Regions from separate parts of the Ruegeria meonggei genome, predicted to be linked through region 2. Evidence: riboswitches for the same ligand, from Rfam matches in the RefSeq annotation. Region 2 holds a riboswitch; each other region holds the start of a gene.

Region 1 (4,811 bases), 2.1 Mb from region 2:
ACAGGCCCCGTTCCGCCTCGGCCCAGGCCTTACGGCGTGCCGTGGATAGCGCGACCTGGAACACAGGGACATTGGCGGCGTCCAGAGGAGAGGTGCCCGACGCGCCTTTGCCCGAGAACGAGGTGGCGTTGATGATCGCCGAAGGGGCCAGCGCGACGATTTGTTCGCGCAGCCACGCAGCGGCGTTAGGCGCTTTCAGCGAAGGCGCGAATACCCCGACCGCGTCAAACCCACGGGTACGCAAGCTGTGGATCAGCGCTGCGATTGGCGCGGTATCCGCCGAAGTCAGGTAGGCCCGGTAGAACGTCACAACAATGCGTTTCGCGTCTCCGGTAAAGGCTTTGTCGACCGGGATGACCCCACGATCCGGGCACCATGCACCGCATTCGGGGATTGTTTTGGCCCCCATGACCGGTCCGGCATAAAGCCCAGCCCCCAGAGCCATCTGTGCCAGAGCAGCCTGAGCTGCTACTTCGCCGCCGGTGTCACACAAATGCGCCAGACGCCGCAGGGTCGAGACGGGCAGGGTGGAATACTCGTCCAGCCGTGTGTCTTCACGCCCGTCGGCGGGCAGGACAGCCAAGGCGATGCCTTTGCTCTGCGCCAGCGCCAGCGCCTGCTGCAACCCGTAAGCCCAGTAGGGCACGCCGCCGATCAGACGGATCAGGATGCCTTTGGCGCCCTCCAGCGTCTGTTCGACATAGGTGTCGACGGACAGCGGATGTTTCAGCGCGGTCAGATTGGCCAGCCGCATCGTCGGCATCCGTCCCTCGGACCCACCACCGCGATGCCAGCCTGCCGCGAAAGCGCCTAGGTCGCTGTCCGAGAACGACAACACCACCAGTTCCGCTGGGCTCTGGCCCAGATCGGTTGGGGTCTCGGTCTCTTCTAACCCGTGGCTTTCGCGGAAGACGACGTGCATTTCTATTCGGCGGCCTCTGCTACACCCACGAGGATATCGCGGATTGCGGCCTCTTTGATGTCGTCATGTTCGGCAATGACAACCAGCCGCGAACGGCGCTCTTCACCCGCTTCCCACGGGCGGTCGTACTGATGACGCACACGGGCACCAACGGCCTGCACCAACAGGCGCATCGGCTTGCCCTGAATGGCGGCATAGCCTTTGACCCGCAGGATGTTCAACTCATTGGCCAGACGTTCGATCCGGGCGACCAGCTCGGCTGGATCAACCTGTTCCGGCAATTCGACAATGATGCTTTCGAAATCATCATGCTCGTGATCGTGATGGCCGTCGTGATGGCTGGGACGTGCGTCCATGTCATCTTCGGCAGCGGATTCCAGCCCCAGAACCACACGTACGTCCACTGCGCCTTCGGCGACTTCGACCACGGGCAGGGAGCGCGGAGCCTCTGCCGCAATGATCGCTTTGGCCTTCGCCACACCCTCTGGACCGGCCAGATCGGGCTTGGTCAGCAGAATGATGTCAGCGCAAGAGATTTGATCCTCGAACACCTCGGACAAAGGCGTTTCATGGTCGATCGAATCGTCGGCCAGGCGCTGGGCGTCAACTGCCGCGACATTGGGTGCAAAGCGGCCAGCGGCGACTGCTTCGGCATCGGCCAGCGCGATCACGCCATCAACAGTGATTTTTGAGCGGATATCAGGCCAGTCAAACGCTTTCAGCAATGGTTTGGGCAAGGCAAGACCCGAGGTTTCGATCAGGATGTGATCGGGGCGCGGCTCCAGTGCCATCAGCGCCTCGATGGTAGGGATGAAGTCATCAGCCACGGTGCAGCAGATACAGCCATTGGCCAGCTCCATGATGTTTTCCGCCGGGCAGTCGGGGATGGCACAGGATTTCAGGATGTCGCCATCGACCCCAACGTCACCGAACTCATTAACCACAATGGCCAGCCGCTTGCCCTTTGGGTTTTGCATCAGGTGGCGGACAAGTGTGGTTTTTCCTGCGCCCAGAAAACCGGTGATCACGGTGACGGGAAGTTTCTCAAGAGTACTCATTTCAGGGCTCCAATCGGGGGAATACGGGCCGCACAGTTTTTGCGGAAATGTTCAGGGCGCTCGCGCCATTTCACCAAACCGTCTTCGGCAGCCAAGTATTTGGTTGCACCATCGACAATCGTTTCGACGTGCTCGGTTTCGGTCAGGTTTTCGTAGACAAAGGTCCAGCGTGTTGGCCCACCGCGCAGGACGATGGAACAACCCTGATCGCAATTCGAAAGGCACTCGACCGGCTTCAGGGTCACGCCATCGGGCAGGTTCGCTTGTTCCAGTGCTTTGTGCAGCAAGGCGCCGGGTCGCTGCGCGTCGTCCTCGACAGGCAGTCCGCGACGACACGTGGTGCAGACCAGCAATTCAACTGGTGTGGTCTCGGTCATGTCTCTCATCCCCCCAATTCCTCTTTGTGGGGGACGGGGTTTCATGCGGGCCACGCGTTTGCACATGGACCCGACACCGGAACACCCCGTCCGGTTTCATCTTCGGGTGTTGGCAGGTCTCCCGGCTTGCGGATGTCAGAGGCGGTCCTCTGGCAGATGTCCCGCCTTCCCGGCCTGTCAGGCCAGTGGCTTTGGGCACCCTCTCCGGTCACGGTCGCGGGGGCGGCTGCGTTTGACGGTTGTCCCGCTGACGCATTCCCTTTTCATCCATCGCAAGATGGACACCAACGCAAGGGACATGCGGCACGGGTAGGGGGCTTGTCAAGCATGAGAGATGGGTAGATTTCTGCGAGGTCAGAAAAGCGACCAGCAAAGGTCAACCAGCGGCATTTGTTGCCAGCCACACAGTGTTTTCAAGTAAATTTTGAAGCGAGGTTCATCGGAAACCACCGTGTTTCCTTCAGTTGTCCATCGGCAGCGACTATTTGTCTTTTCGTTAAGAGTTGCCGACGAGCTTTGTTTCGCGCTGGATAGCACTTTCTGGCATGCTCACCTCAGCTCGTTCGTGGTCTGAACCAGTATTCCTGAAAGCGCCTCAGGCGGAGGTATCCACCTACACAGAGCTTTTCCTGTTTTAGCCCGCTTTTGCTCATCAAAGAGAGGGGCAGGCCAGCAAATGTACAAAATTCCGTGCCCCACTTTGTGTCTTTCCCGACCACCACAGAGCCAAGTCCGTGATTTGGGAGGAAATGGAGGCGAGTACCGGACCCGCTACCATTTTTCTAAGCCATTGAATTGCCCAGTTTATCGGGGTGAGGGTTGGCTTGTGTGTCTCACTTTGTGTCGCAAAACGTGCAAGTCAGTGCGAATGTTGTCAATAGCCAACCCTCAATCCCGGCATTCCGGTAAACTTTACCACATAACATCAATCACGCGGCCATCGCTATGCTGGCATACTCCCACGCCGCCCATAGACGTAAAGCCAGAACTGTCCGCGTAGTTCATATCGCATCGCATAGTTGAGCCCTTGTCTCCAAACATCACAGCGACGAGGTTGCCCGTTGTTGTTGACGTGAAGACGGGGACTGTTGTCCCATTGGCAAAGCCGACCCCTGTACCGCTGCTTGCATTTGCGTAAACGGCCTGCCCCTTGAAGTGTTCACCATCAAGGGTTGTTTCATAGTAGTCGCGATCCATACCTTGCTCATATTGGAATTGAACACGGGTACCCTCGCCACGCACAACTCCCTGCATCGTTCCCCCACATGCTATGAGCGTTGTAAGTGAGCAAATTGCTGCGATCTTAGATAAGTACTTCATAGTGCTGCCTGTTTCGATGGATAGTGTGTGTGTTCTTACACATTGGCCCCAAGGTATCAAAGTTGTACTTTGGATACTGCATCAATGTGTGCAAAGCAGGGCTGGCCACTTGAAATAGGTAGGTCTAAGAAGACACGGAATACCCGTGAAAAGTGTGAAGGGGTACGGGGTAAGTGCATCCGAAAACGATAATAGATAGGCACGCGCAAAAATTCGTCGGAATTTTCTGATGAACCTAGACCAAAAGCTCTTAAAGCACATACTTCATGCCATTGAAGCGGCTGAGCCTAACAAATTACAAAACGTGCACGAAAGTTCAAAATAGTCGTGAGAAAGAGAAGTCTGGTACCGACGCTAGCGTTGTACTTGGGATTGTCGTGTACAGTACCAACAACAGGCCAAGCGGAAGACCTTTTGCAATCAGGTATTGAGAGAACCCAAAGTGGATTAGACCAGTTGGTCGGCGATGGCACTTTCGGTAGCGGTGACGAAGATATTTGCCTCAGTATATTGAGTAACTCAGCCTATCAGAGGCAAGAAGTCATGTTAGGCGCTGTCAAGGGCGAACTAAGCGACGTGATGGCGCGTATGCGGGTAGGCAATTTAACGGCTGCGGCTATCGAAGACAGAATGCTGTACTTTTACCTTCGGGACACCATTGAGGATAGGCGCGAAGTGCCTCCCTTGGAGAGGCTTTCGAACGAGGAAACCGAACGGCTATCGCTTGCATGTGCGCTAATCGTCAAGGGTATGTTGGAAGACAAATCCGCAGCAGTTGCGCTTGAGGCGCGCGGCAGAGCAGAGCAATGGGTTTTGTCGGAACTCATCGCAGCTTTCGAAGTACGATCCAGTCGATGACCAACACAATAGAGCACCTGTGTGTTGCGAGCGCGCTCATTACATTCAAAAGTTGTAGGCGCGTAAAGCTTATGGTCTGTTGGTTGGGAAGAGCACGCCCCTGATAAGTTCTCAGTTGTTGCGCAAACTACCAACCTTGGGCGGCCGGGCAACCCAATCCCGGACTGGATTGCAGAAAACACAGAAGTAGTGACGTCCATTGATCGGAAAGCGGCACGTCTTAATTCTCGCCGCCTTTTCTACATGCTAGACGGAGCCATGCGGGATGGTCCCGAT
Region 2 (4,811 bases):
TCAGGCCGACAAAACCAATCACGCCTGCCACAGACACAAACATCGCCGTCGCAAGGGCGGCCGCAAAGAACATGCTGAATCGCAACCCCTGCACCGGCACGCCCAGGGTCGAGGCCGTCAGGTCCCCAGTCAGCAGCGCATCGAGCCAGCGGCTGCGATACAGCGAATAGATCAGGATCAGCAGCAACCCGGCGCACACAAGGGGGAATGTCTCCCACCGGGCCAGGCCCAGACCGCCCAGCATCCAGAAAATGACCGAATGCGCCGCGCGATTGTCGCCTGCGAAGATCAGATAGTTGGTGATCGCAGAGAACAGGAAAGAAACCGCAAGACCGGCAAGGATCAGCTTTTCCGGCGCGCTGGTGCGCAATCCGTGAACCAGCGCCAGCACGATAGCCGATGCGACCAAGCCGCCGCAGAATGCAGCCAGTGGCAGTGTCCAAAATCCCAGAATGTCTCCGGTTACCGTGATGACAAACACGGCCCCCGCCGCCGCGCCCGAGGACAGACCAAACAGAAACGGATCAGCTAGATCGTTGCGGGTTGTGGTTTGCAGGACAACACCGACAATGCCTAGACCAGCCCCGATGATCGCGGCAAACAGCGCGCGCGGCAGGCGCAGATCGAACACGATCCGATGCAGGGGCGACATGTCCCCCTCGATCAGCCCTGTTCCCAGCAGGATGGCGGTGACTGTGTCGGATACAGGGATCGATGTGGTTCCGTAGACGATCGAAACCAGCAAAAGGGCGGCGATGACAGCCGCCCCCAGCAAGAATGTCAGGCCCAATCGGCCCATATCAGTTCAGGTCCGGGTGCATGGCATTCGCCATTTTCGCGATTGCCTTGATATTTGCAGGTCCGGGGGTCAGCTCTTCGTAGCGCAGACCGATCCAACGCTCGTTTTTCACGGCATCCGTTTGTGACATCACCGGATGCTCTTGCAAGAACTTAAAGGTATCCGCTGCCCCATTTCCGGTCTGGTAGTCCAGCAACACAAGGAATTCCGGGTTCGCCGCCGCGATGGCCTCCCAGGACGAACGGCCCCAGCTTGTGTCCATGTCATGGGTGACATTCTCACCACCAGCCGCGGCAATCATCGCGTCGGGAATGGCAAACTTGCCTGCCGTAAAAGGCGCGTCAGCCGGACCATCCAGCAAGAACACCCGTGGCTTGAACAGGTCGGCGGTCTGCGCCTGAATTGCGGACAGTTCTTGTTTCCAGCCGTCTACAAGCGCCTCTGCCTTGTCCTCGACATGCATGACTTTACCTAGGCGCAGGACATCGCCGAACAACAAATCCATGCTGGCCTCGGGGCGGGTTTTATCCAGGTGAACGCAGCTTTCCGTCAGGATCATCGTCTTAATGCCAAACGGTTCCAGCGTATCAGGGGTCACATCGCCACCCGGCTTCATGCCATAATACCAGCCAGCAAAGAACAGATCCGCTTCAACCGCCACAAGGTTTTCGACCGTCGGGTACTTCGGCGCAAGCTCGGGAATATCACCACGCAGAGTGTCGAATTCCGGGCTGGTCTTGTACCAGCCGGTGATGCCGGTAAGACCGACGATTTTGTCCTGCAGGCCCAAAGCAAAGGCCATGTCGGTCATGTTCATGTCATGCACGACCAGCCGCTCGGGCTGAGTTTCGAACACCAGCGGCTCGCCGCAATTGTCAACTGTGACCTCATGCGCGGCAGCACCGGTCGCCATGGCTGCGACCAGCGCCACGGACCAGATGTGTTTCATTTGGGAAATCTCCTTCAGTTAATGTGAAACAGGGGTTCTTCGGATATCAAGCGCCGGGACAACCCGCCCGTCGTGCTGAAAGCACAGGTAGTCGACGCCAAATGTGTCGCGGACCCGCTCGGGGGTCAGCACTTCGGACACGGGACCAAATCCGGTCAGCCGTGTGGATTTCATCAACGCCACATGGGTGGCGAATTCGGGGATCATCACCAGATCGTGGACGATCATTACAACAGTGATGCCCAGATCGGCGACCAAGGACAGCATTCGCCCCTTGGCGTCCGGGTCGAGGTGGTTGGTCGGCTCGTCCAGAAACAAAAGCGACGGGTTCTGCGCCAAAGCCCGGGCGATATGCGCGCGCTGCCGTTCGCCCCCCGAAAGCACCGCCATCCGTTTGTCGGCCAGGGCGCTAAGATTAGTAAGTTTTAGAATTCGACCCAAGTCCCGCGCGTGATCCTCGGCGGCGCGGTCAGCGCGGATGGGGATCTGTCCCAGCGCGACGTAATCGCGCAATCGAAGACGGCCATCCGGAAGCTCTTGTTGGCTGACAACGGCAATCATCCGGGCACGCTCTTTCGCGGTCATCTGGCGAAGGCTGCGGCCCTTGATCAAAACATCGCCCAGCGCCAGTTCATTCGCCCCACACAGAAGGTTCAATAGCGTTGTTTTTCCGGCCCCGTTCGGCCCGGCAATCGCCAATATCGCCCCGTCCTCCAACCCGAAGGATACCCCCTGCAGCAGGACATCACCGTTCAACGCATAATACTCCAAATTACGCGCTGTCAAAAACGCCGAACCCGTCATGACGGCACCTCTGAGCCCAGGCATGGCATTCGGGACAGAGTTTTCGTCATCAGCCCGCGCGGTCGGTCCGTGGCATTGGTCCATCCATCGGCGCTGTTGCTATATTGGAGCGCAAATGCGGCCAACGCATCCATGTCCTGCGTGGTCTGTATGTCGCCGAACAAGTACTGGGCTTTGCCAACAGCCTGGAAACCCACGGTTGTTGGCCGATCACAGCCGGCCATGCAGGCGACAGTCCGGATGGCGAACCCACCGGGCAGCTTGCCTGTCAGCGCACCGCGCAGATCGTCATTGGTCAACGCGCCTGTGCAGGTCGAACAGATCAGAAGGAAATGGTCAGATGTGTCTGGCATTGCCCGCCCCGATCAGGTTCAAGAGCAGACAGTCGGTGCCAGTCGTGCAAACACGCGTCAGACGTGCCATCAATGCCTCCTTCCAGGACGCCCCGCCCCGGGTTGGTTAAACAAATGATGGCAGGTCTCCTGACTTGCGGGTCGTCGCTTGGCCATCCTTCCCGGCACTGGGGCCAGTGGCTGTTTGGCGTCGCTTGCCGCTTACAGTTGCGGGGGCAGTCACGGATTTGGCGCCAATTGGCGAACCGCACCGTATTCCCTTTTCATCCCTTGGGCGCACCATCGGGAACCATCTGAAGATTGAGTGCCCGAGAAAGACGAATGCGTCAATACAGAAACGAAGTATGAGGAAATACCGTTCCTGATCGGCGCGGGTTGATGGCATGGAAAAACGCGACCGGCGGTAACAGATAGGCCCCTTCATCCCGATCCGTCTGGTCGCATCAATCCGAAGCGGCCAGGCCCATCTGACCTTCAACCTCTTGCAATTTCACGATCGCCTTTTCTGACCCTGGTCTCTTTATAGCCGACCCAAATCCTCCGCATTCCTGACAACAAAGGCGGGCTACTTCACCAAAGGGGCGTTCAGACTTTTTAAGCTGGGTCGGTCCGCATGATCACCTGATCCCCCCGATGCAGAGGTATTTCAGCTCGAGGTAATCATCCATTCCGAACTTTGATCCTTCGCGGCCAAGCCCGGATTGCTTGACGCCACCAAATGGTGCGACCTCGGTTGAAATCATGCCGGTATTGATTCCGACCATGCCGGTCTCGATTGCCTCGGCGACACGCCAGACCCGGGACAGGTCATTGGCATAGAAGTACCCCGCCAGACCGAACTCAGTGTCATTGGCCAGCGCGATCACCTCGTCTTCGGTCTCGAACCGGATCAGAGGGGCGATAGGGCCAAAGGTTTCTTCGCGCGAAACTTTGGCGCTGGCGGGCACATCGGCCAGCAAAGTAGGCTCAAAGAATGTACCTTCAAGCCTGTTTCCGCCGGTAATAACGCGCGCGCCCTTGCTCAGAGCGTCTGACAGATGCTCCTGCACTTTGGAAACAGCAGCCTCGTTGATCAGCGGGCCGCTGGTCACGCCTTTGTCCATGCCATTGCCCGACTTCAAACCCTTGATGGCGGCGGATAATTTGTCGGTAAAGGCGTCATAGACACCGTCCTGCACATAGATGCGGTTGGCGCATACGCAGGTCTGGCCATTGTTCCGAAATTTGGCGATCATGGCGCCTTCGACTGCCGCATCCAGATCAGCGTCGTCAAAGACGATGAAAGGAGCATTACCTCCAAGCTCCAGCGACATTTTTTTGATCGTGTCAGCCCCCTGTCGCATCAGAATCTGCCCTACGCGGGTGGAACCGGTAAAAGTGATCTTGGCGACTTTCGGGTTGGCACACATCTCTTGACCGATTTCGGCAGCGCGCGAATTGGGCACCACGTTGAAAACGCCAGCGGGCATGCCAGCACGCTCGGCCAACACTGCCATGGCGAGGGCAGACAGCGGCGTCAGCTCGGCCGGGCGCGCCACAAAGGAACAACCAGCCGCCAGCGCCGGTGCGACCTTGCGCGCAATCATCGCATTGGGAAAATTCCAGGGCGTGATTGCACCGACCACGCCGACAGGCTGTTTCAGCACAACGATACGCTTGTCAGGCTGATGGCCCGGAATGGTGTCGCCGTAGACGCGCTTGGCCTCTTCTGCAAACCATTCGATGAAGGACGCGCCATAGACAATCTCGCCCTTGGCTTCGGCCAGCGGCTTGCCCATTTCTGCGCAAAGGATCATACCCAGATCATCCTGTGCCGCCATCATCAGATCAAACCACCTGCGTAGGATGGCGGCGCGCTCTTTGCCGGTTTTCGCAGCCCAGGCCTTTTGCGCCGCATGGGCTGCAT
Region 3 (4,811 bases), 2.1 Mb from region 2:
TACATTGGCTGCGGCCGGAACCTTTTTGGGCGGGCTGCGCAAACACGCAGAAACCAAGCCGGTGCATGGTGAATGCGGGGGGTATATGGCGCTTGGCCAGGCGCTGGTCGACAAGGACGGCGTTCGACATGAAATGGCAGGGCTGCTGGGGCTGGTGACCTCATACGAAAAACGCAAGTTCAACCTTGGATACCGTCGGGCGGAACTGCTGGCGCCGATGCCCGGGTTTTCGACGGGGTTTGGTTTGCGTGGGCATGAGTTCCACTATTCCTCGATCCTCGATCAGCCTGACGCTGCGCTGGCGCGGGTGTTTGACGCCGAAGGCGCAGAAGGGCCACAGACCGGGTCCGTACGCGGCCATGTGACCGGTACCTTCTTTCACCTGATCGCGGAGGCCTCGGCATGAGTGGCTTTGTCTCGTTCGTCGGCTCGGGCCCCGGAGACCCCGAGTTGTTGACGTTGAAAGCGGTGGACCGGATGCAGAAGGCGGATGCTGTGCTGTTCGACGACCTCAGCAGCGGCCCGATCCTGAGCCATGCGCGTGACGACGCCGACCTGGTGGGCGTCGGCAAACGCGCCGGACGCCCCTCGCCCAAACAGAATCACGTTAGCCGGTTGCTGGTGGACTATGCCAAAACCGGCGCCCGCGTGGTTCGGTTGAAGTCCGGCGATGGCGGGTTGTTCGGGCGGCTGGAGGAAGAGCTGACGGCGCTGCGCGCGGCCGAGATCGACTATGAGATCATACCCGGCATCCCTTCGGCTGTGGCAGCGGCTGCAGCGGCGGGCATTCCACTGACCCGACGGTTGACAGCCCGGCGGGTTCAGTTTGTGACCGGCCATGACGTCAGCGGCAAACTGCCCGAAGACCTGAACCTGCCCGCTTTGGCCGATCCTGATGCCACAACAGTTGTATTCATGGGCAAGCGGACTTTTCCTTTGCTGGTGAAAGCGCTGCATGCGCATGGCTTGCCCTTGGATACTCCGGCAATGATGGCTGAATCCGTTTCGACCCCGGATCAGAAACTGCACCGTGCAACCGTTAGTGCGTTGTCCGCACAATTGGAGACCGAGATCGGCACTGCCCCGGCGCTGATCCTTTATGGCCCGCTGGCTGAGGTCGGCAATGTTTGACCTGACCATGATCGGCATTGGCACCGGCAACCCCGACCATTTGACCTATCAGGGGGCGCGGGCCATTCGGACCGCGGACCTGATCCTGATCCCTCGAAAAGGCGAGAACAAAGCCGATCTTGTCGGGCTGCGGGAGGAGATTATCACTCAGGTCACCGACACGCCGCCACAGATTGCCTATTTTGACATACCCAAGCGGCGCGCCGACGACGGGTATCTGCGCGGGGTGGACGACTGGCACGACGCGATTGCCCTGCGCTGGCAGAAAGCGATCTCGGCCCATCCGCAAGCGCGCAATGTGGCCCTGTTGATCTGGGGCGATCCGTCTTTGTACGACAGTTCGTTGCGAATCGCCGCACGGCTAACCCCCAAACCGCAGACGCAGGTGATTCCCGGCATCACCGCCCTACAGGCACTGACGGCAGCACATGCGATTCCGATTAATGATCTGGGCGCGCCCTATGTCGTGACAACCGGACGGCGCATTCGGGATGAGGGCTGGCCACCAGATGCCACAACAGTAGCGGTGATGCTGGATGGAGAATGCGCTTTTCAAAACCTTGAAATGCAGGATTATGACATCTGGTGGGGCGCTTACGTGGGCATGAAAGAGGAACTGCTGATCAGCGGACCCTTGGCCGACGTGGCCGTGCAGATTCTGGAAACGCGGGCGCGGGCGCGTACGGATCATGGCTGGATCATGGATATCTATTTGCTGAAAAAGCGCGTGATCTGACCTGAAAGGTCGCAAATGACGATTGCGCCCTTGCAGGCATAGCGGCTAAATGGAGACGTCTGGTCCCGCCGGAGACATCCGGATGCTAAGAGGGAATTTGGTGCGACTGCCCGTTCAGTCAAGTCCAGAGCCGCCCCCGCGACTGTAAGCGGAGAGCTCCTGTTCAACCAGCCACTCCTGTTTTCAGGGGGAAGGCGAACAGAGGCATCGACCCGCAAGCCAGGAGACCTGCCAGGCGTAAATCGTAACACCAGCCGTCGGGTGCGACGGCAGAGGAGAACTAGTAATGGCAACACAAACAAAAACAGCATCCGCCGCGCGCACAGGCTTTTTTCCGGTCATGTTCGCAGTGGTTTTGGGTCTGGGCCTTATCACGCTGACGGGTCACGTTCAGGCCGCAGCGCTGCATGACGCCGCACATGACGTGCGTCACGCAACCGGCTTCCCCTGCCACTAAGACCATGTTCAGTCGTATTCTGACCAGCGCGTTGTTCGCTGGTGCTGCAGCGGGGCTGATTGCCGCCTTGCTGCAGTTGGTCTTTGTGCAACCTGTCTTACTGCACGCGGAACTATATGAATCCGGAGAGCTGGTGCATTTCGGAGCAGAGGCGGTGTCCGCCCATCCCGAACTGCCGGGCATGTTCTCAGAATTGACCCGCGACGCGCTGAGCGTCATCTTTACCATGTTGACTTATACCGGTTACGCGCTGGTGATGGTTGCGCTGATGTCGGTGGCTGAAGGACAAGGTCACACGATCGATGGCCGCACCGGTGTATTGTGGGGCCTGGCGGGATTTGTCGCGTTCCATCTGGCACCCGGCTTCACCTTGGCACCCGAAGTGCCGGGCGTTGCCGCGGCTGACGTCTATGCCCGACAGGTCTGGTGGTTTGCCACTGTTGCGGCGGCGCTTGTGGCGCTGTGGCTGATTGCCTTTGGCAGCAATCTGATCAGCTATGTGATCGCAGCTGCCCTGCTGATGGCCCCGCACCTGATCGGCGCGCCCGAGCCGGACGTATTCACCGGCCCGGTCCCGACCGAAATCGGCGCCCTGTTTGCGGCCCGCGCCTTTGGCATTGGCTTGGTTGCCTGGGTTCTGGTTGGCGCTTTTGCCGGGTATTTCTGGCAAAGCGAAGGCAAGCGCGCTGCGGCGACGGCCTGATTTAGAAATACGCGCGCCGGGCATTCCCCGGCGCGTTTCTTTTTGTTTTCAAGGAAATAAAATGGCACGCTCACTTGCCCTTTTTGCCATCGGACTGGTGTTCGGCGGCGGGGCCGGATTTGTTCTGGCCGCCGCCAATGGCGTAACTTTTGATGGCCACGACCATGGCGACCCGGCCCACCACGGCGGCGTACAGGCCGAAGCGATGGCACATGACCACTCGACCCCTGTGAACCTGCCTGCAGGTGCGGATGCGCCCAGCGTTGCGATTGCAGTGATTCCAGATCCTATGGCCGGTTGGAACCTGCACGTGATGCCGCAGAATTTCCGGTTCGCTCCGGAAAGCGCGTCGGCGGCAGATAAAGACGGCGAAGGTCATGCGCACGTCTACATCAACGGTGAAAAACTTGGCCGACTTTACGGCAACTGGATGCATATTCCAGCCTTACCCAAAGGCGCGGTCGAGGTCGAAGTTTCATTGAACGCCAACAGTCACAGCCCGTTGACCGTCGACAACGTGCCTGTCCGCGCGGTGGTCACCGTTCAGGTCGACTAAAGCGCTGGAATTCGCGTACGCAAACACATCCGAAGCCGCCCGCAAGGCCGGGCGTCTTCGATCCAGCCCTTGGGGCTGTCCAGATAGGTCTGACAGGTCTTGGCGATGTCCCCGGCGTCTGCAACCACATTGATCCCGGAAAACACATACGACGCACACCCCGCACTTTGCAGCGCCAGTGCGGTCGGTTCGGCGCAACTGCTGAAACAGGCATGTGTGGCAAACTCAACCCGTTCCTCAAGCCCGGCTTGGGTGAGTGCGGTTTGCACAACCAGTGCCTCGGCTGCGAGGTCACGCGCACCCGCGCAACTGCTGCAGATCAATAGGCGTAACTTGTCCACAAACGGCCTCATATCCTGACGTCCGCAGGTTTCTGCGGCTTTATGACGGTCGGCGCAATCCTGAATACGCACGTGTTTGTGAGTGCGCCGTGCCTCGTTTTCTGCCATCAATTGGTCCGACATAAAACAGGAGACACCACCATGCGCGCCTTGTGGGCTATGCTCTGCTTTCTGGCCCTGCCCCTATGGGCGGACGAGCCGCTGTCGGGATGGGCGGTCTACTCTACGGACAAAAGCTATGACCAGCTTGTCGCGGACACCAAAGCGGCCGTAAAGGAAAACGGTCTGATTGTGGTCACGCAGGCTGGCCCCACCAAAGCTGCCGCCGCGCGGGGCATCACCATTCCAGGCAATCTGGTGATCGGGGTCTTTAACAACGATTTTGCTGTGCGCGTGCTGGAAACCTCGGTCGATGCGATGATCGAAGCGCCGATCCGGTTTTACGTGACCGAAAATGATGACGGCAGCGCCACGCTGTCTTACAAAAGCCCCAGCTTTGTCTTTGCACCCTATGTGTACGAGGGCGGAGAGCCGCTGACCGATATTGCCGCGGAACTTGACACAAAGTTCCAGACAGTGGCGGAATCCGCAGTCAAATAGTCACACTGACGTGAACCAGCTTGCCTCTGGCCGCGTCCTCCGCAATCTCCTGTACAACAAAAACTTCGGAGCATACCTGATGCAGGACCTGTCCCCCCGCGCGGCTGACCTCTTGGCCCAACGATTTTATGAGGCTGGGTGCCGCCACGCCTTTGGCATGCCAGGGGGCGAGGTGCTAACCTTGGTTGATGCGCTGGAACAGGCCGGTATCACCTTTCATCTGACCAAACACGAGAACGCAGCCGGATTCATGGCCGAAGCCGTTCATCACCGCGACGGCGCGCCTG

The links. A riboswitch is a leader RNA that binds a small molecule or an ion and turns the genes downstream of it on or off. The one in region 2 is predicted to bind cobalamin.
Region 1: another riboswitch for cobalamin. It lies ahead of SJY13_RS01010 (DUF1636 family protein); the one in region 2 lies ahead of SJY13_RS11090 (DUF1636 family protein).
Region 3: another riboswitch for cobalamin. It lies ahead of SJY13_RS00940 (CbtB domain-containing protein); the one in region 2 lies ahead of SJY13_RS11090 (DUF1636 family protein).

What each region holds. Positions count from the first base shown of each region.
Region 1 covers NZ_JAXHBT010000001.1:201,480-206,290, forward strand. The annotation lists gene cobN (cobaltochelatase subunit CobN) at 1-922, opposite strand, end outside; gene cobW (cobalamin biosynthesis protein CobW) at 925-1,980, opposite strand; gene SJY13_RS01010 (DUF1636 family protein) at 1,977-2,357, opposite strand; cobalamin riboswitch at 2,452-2,661, opposite strand; gene SJY13_RS01015 (hypothetical protein) at 3,270-3,554, opposite strand; gene SJY13_RS01020 (hypothetical protein) at 4,221-4,535, shown strand.
Region 2 covers NZ_JAXHBT010000001.1:2,272,485-2,277,295, forward strand. The annotation lists gene SJY13_RS11075 (FecCD family ABC transporter permease) at 1-799, opposite strand, end outside; gene SJY13_RS11080 (ABC transporter substrate-binding protein) at 801-1,748, opposite strand; gene SJY13_RS11085 (ABC transporter ATP-binding protein) at 1,767-2,576, opposite strand; gene SJY13_RS11090 (DUF1636 family protein) at 2,549-2,905, opposite strand; cobalamin riboswitch at 3,008-3,214, opposite strand; gene SJY13_RS11095 (NAD-dependent succinate-semialdehyde dehydrogenase) at 3,523-4,811, opposite strand, start outside.
Region 3 covers NZ_JAXHBT010000001.1:187,040-191,850, reverse strand. The annotation lists gene SJY13_RS00955 (cobyrinate a,c-diamide synthase) at 1-406, shown strand, start outside; gene cobA (uroporphyrinogen-III C-methyltransferase) at 403-1,131, shown strand; gene cobF (precorrin-6A synthase (deacetylating)) at 1,124-1,867, shown strand; cobalamin riboswitch at 1,911-2,117, shown strand; gene SJY13_RS00940 (CbtB domain-containing protein) at 2,154-2,324, shown strand; gene SJY13_RS00935 (CbtA family protein) at 2,329-3,027, shown strand; gene SJY13_RS00930 (hypothetical protein) at 3,089-3,583, shown strand; gene SJY13_RS00925 (DUF1636 family protein) at 3,580-4,032, opposite strand; gene SJY13_RS00920 (DUF302 domain-containing protein) at 4,066-4,524, shown strand; gene SJY13_RS00915 (thiamine pyrophosphate-binding protein) at 4,604-4,811, shown strand, end outside.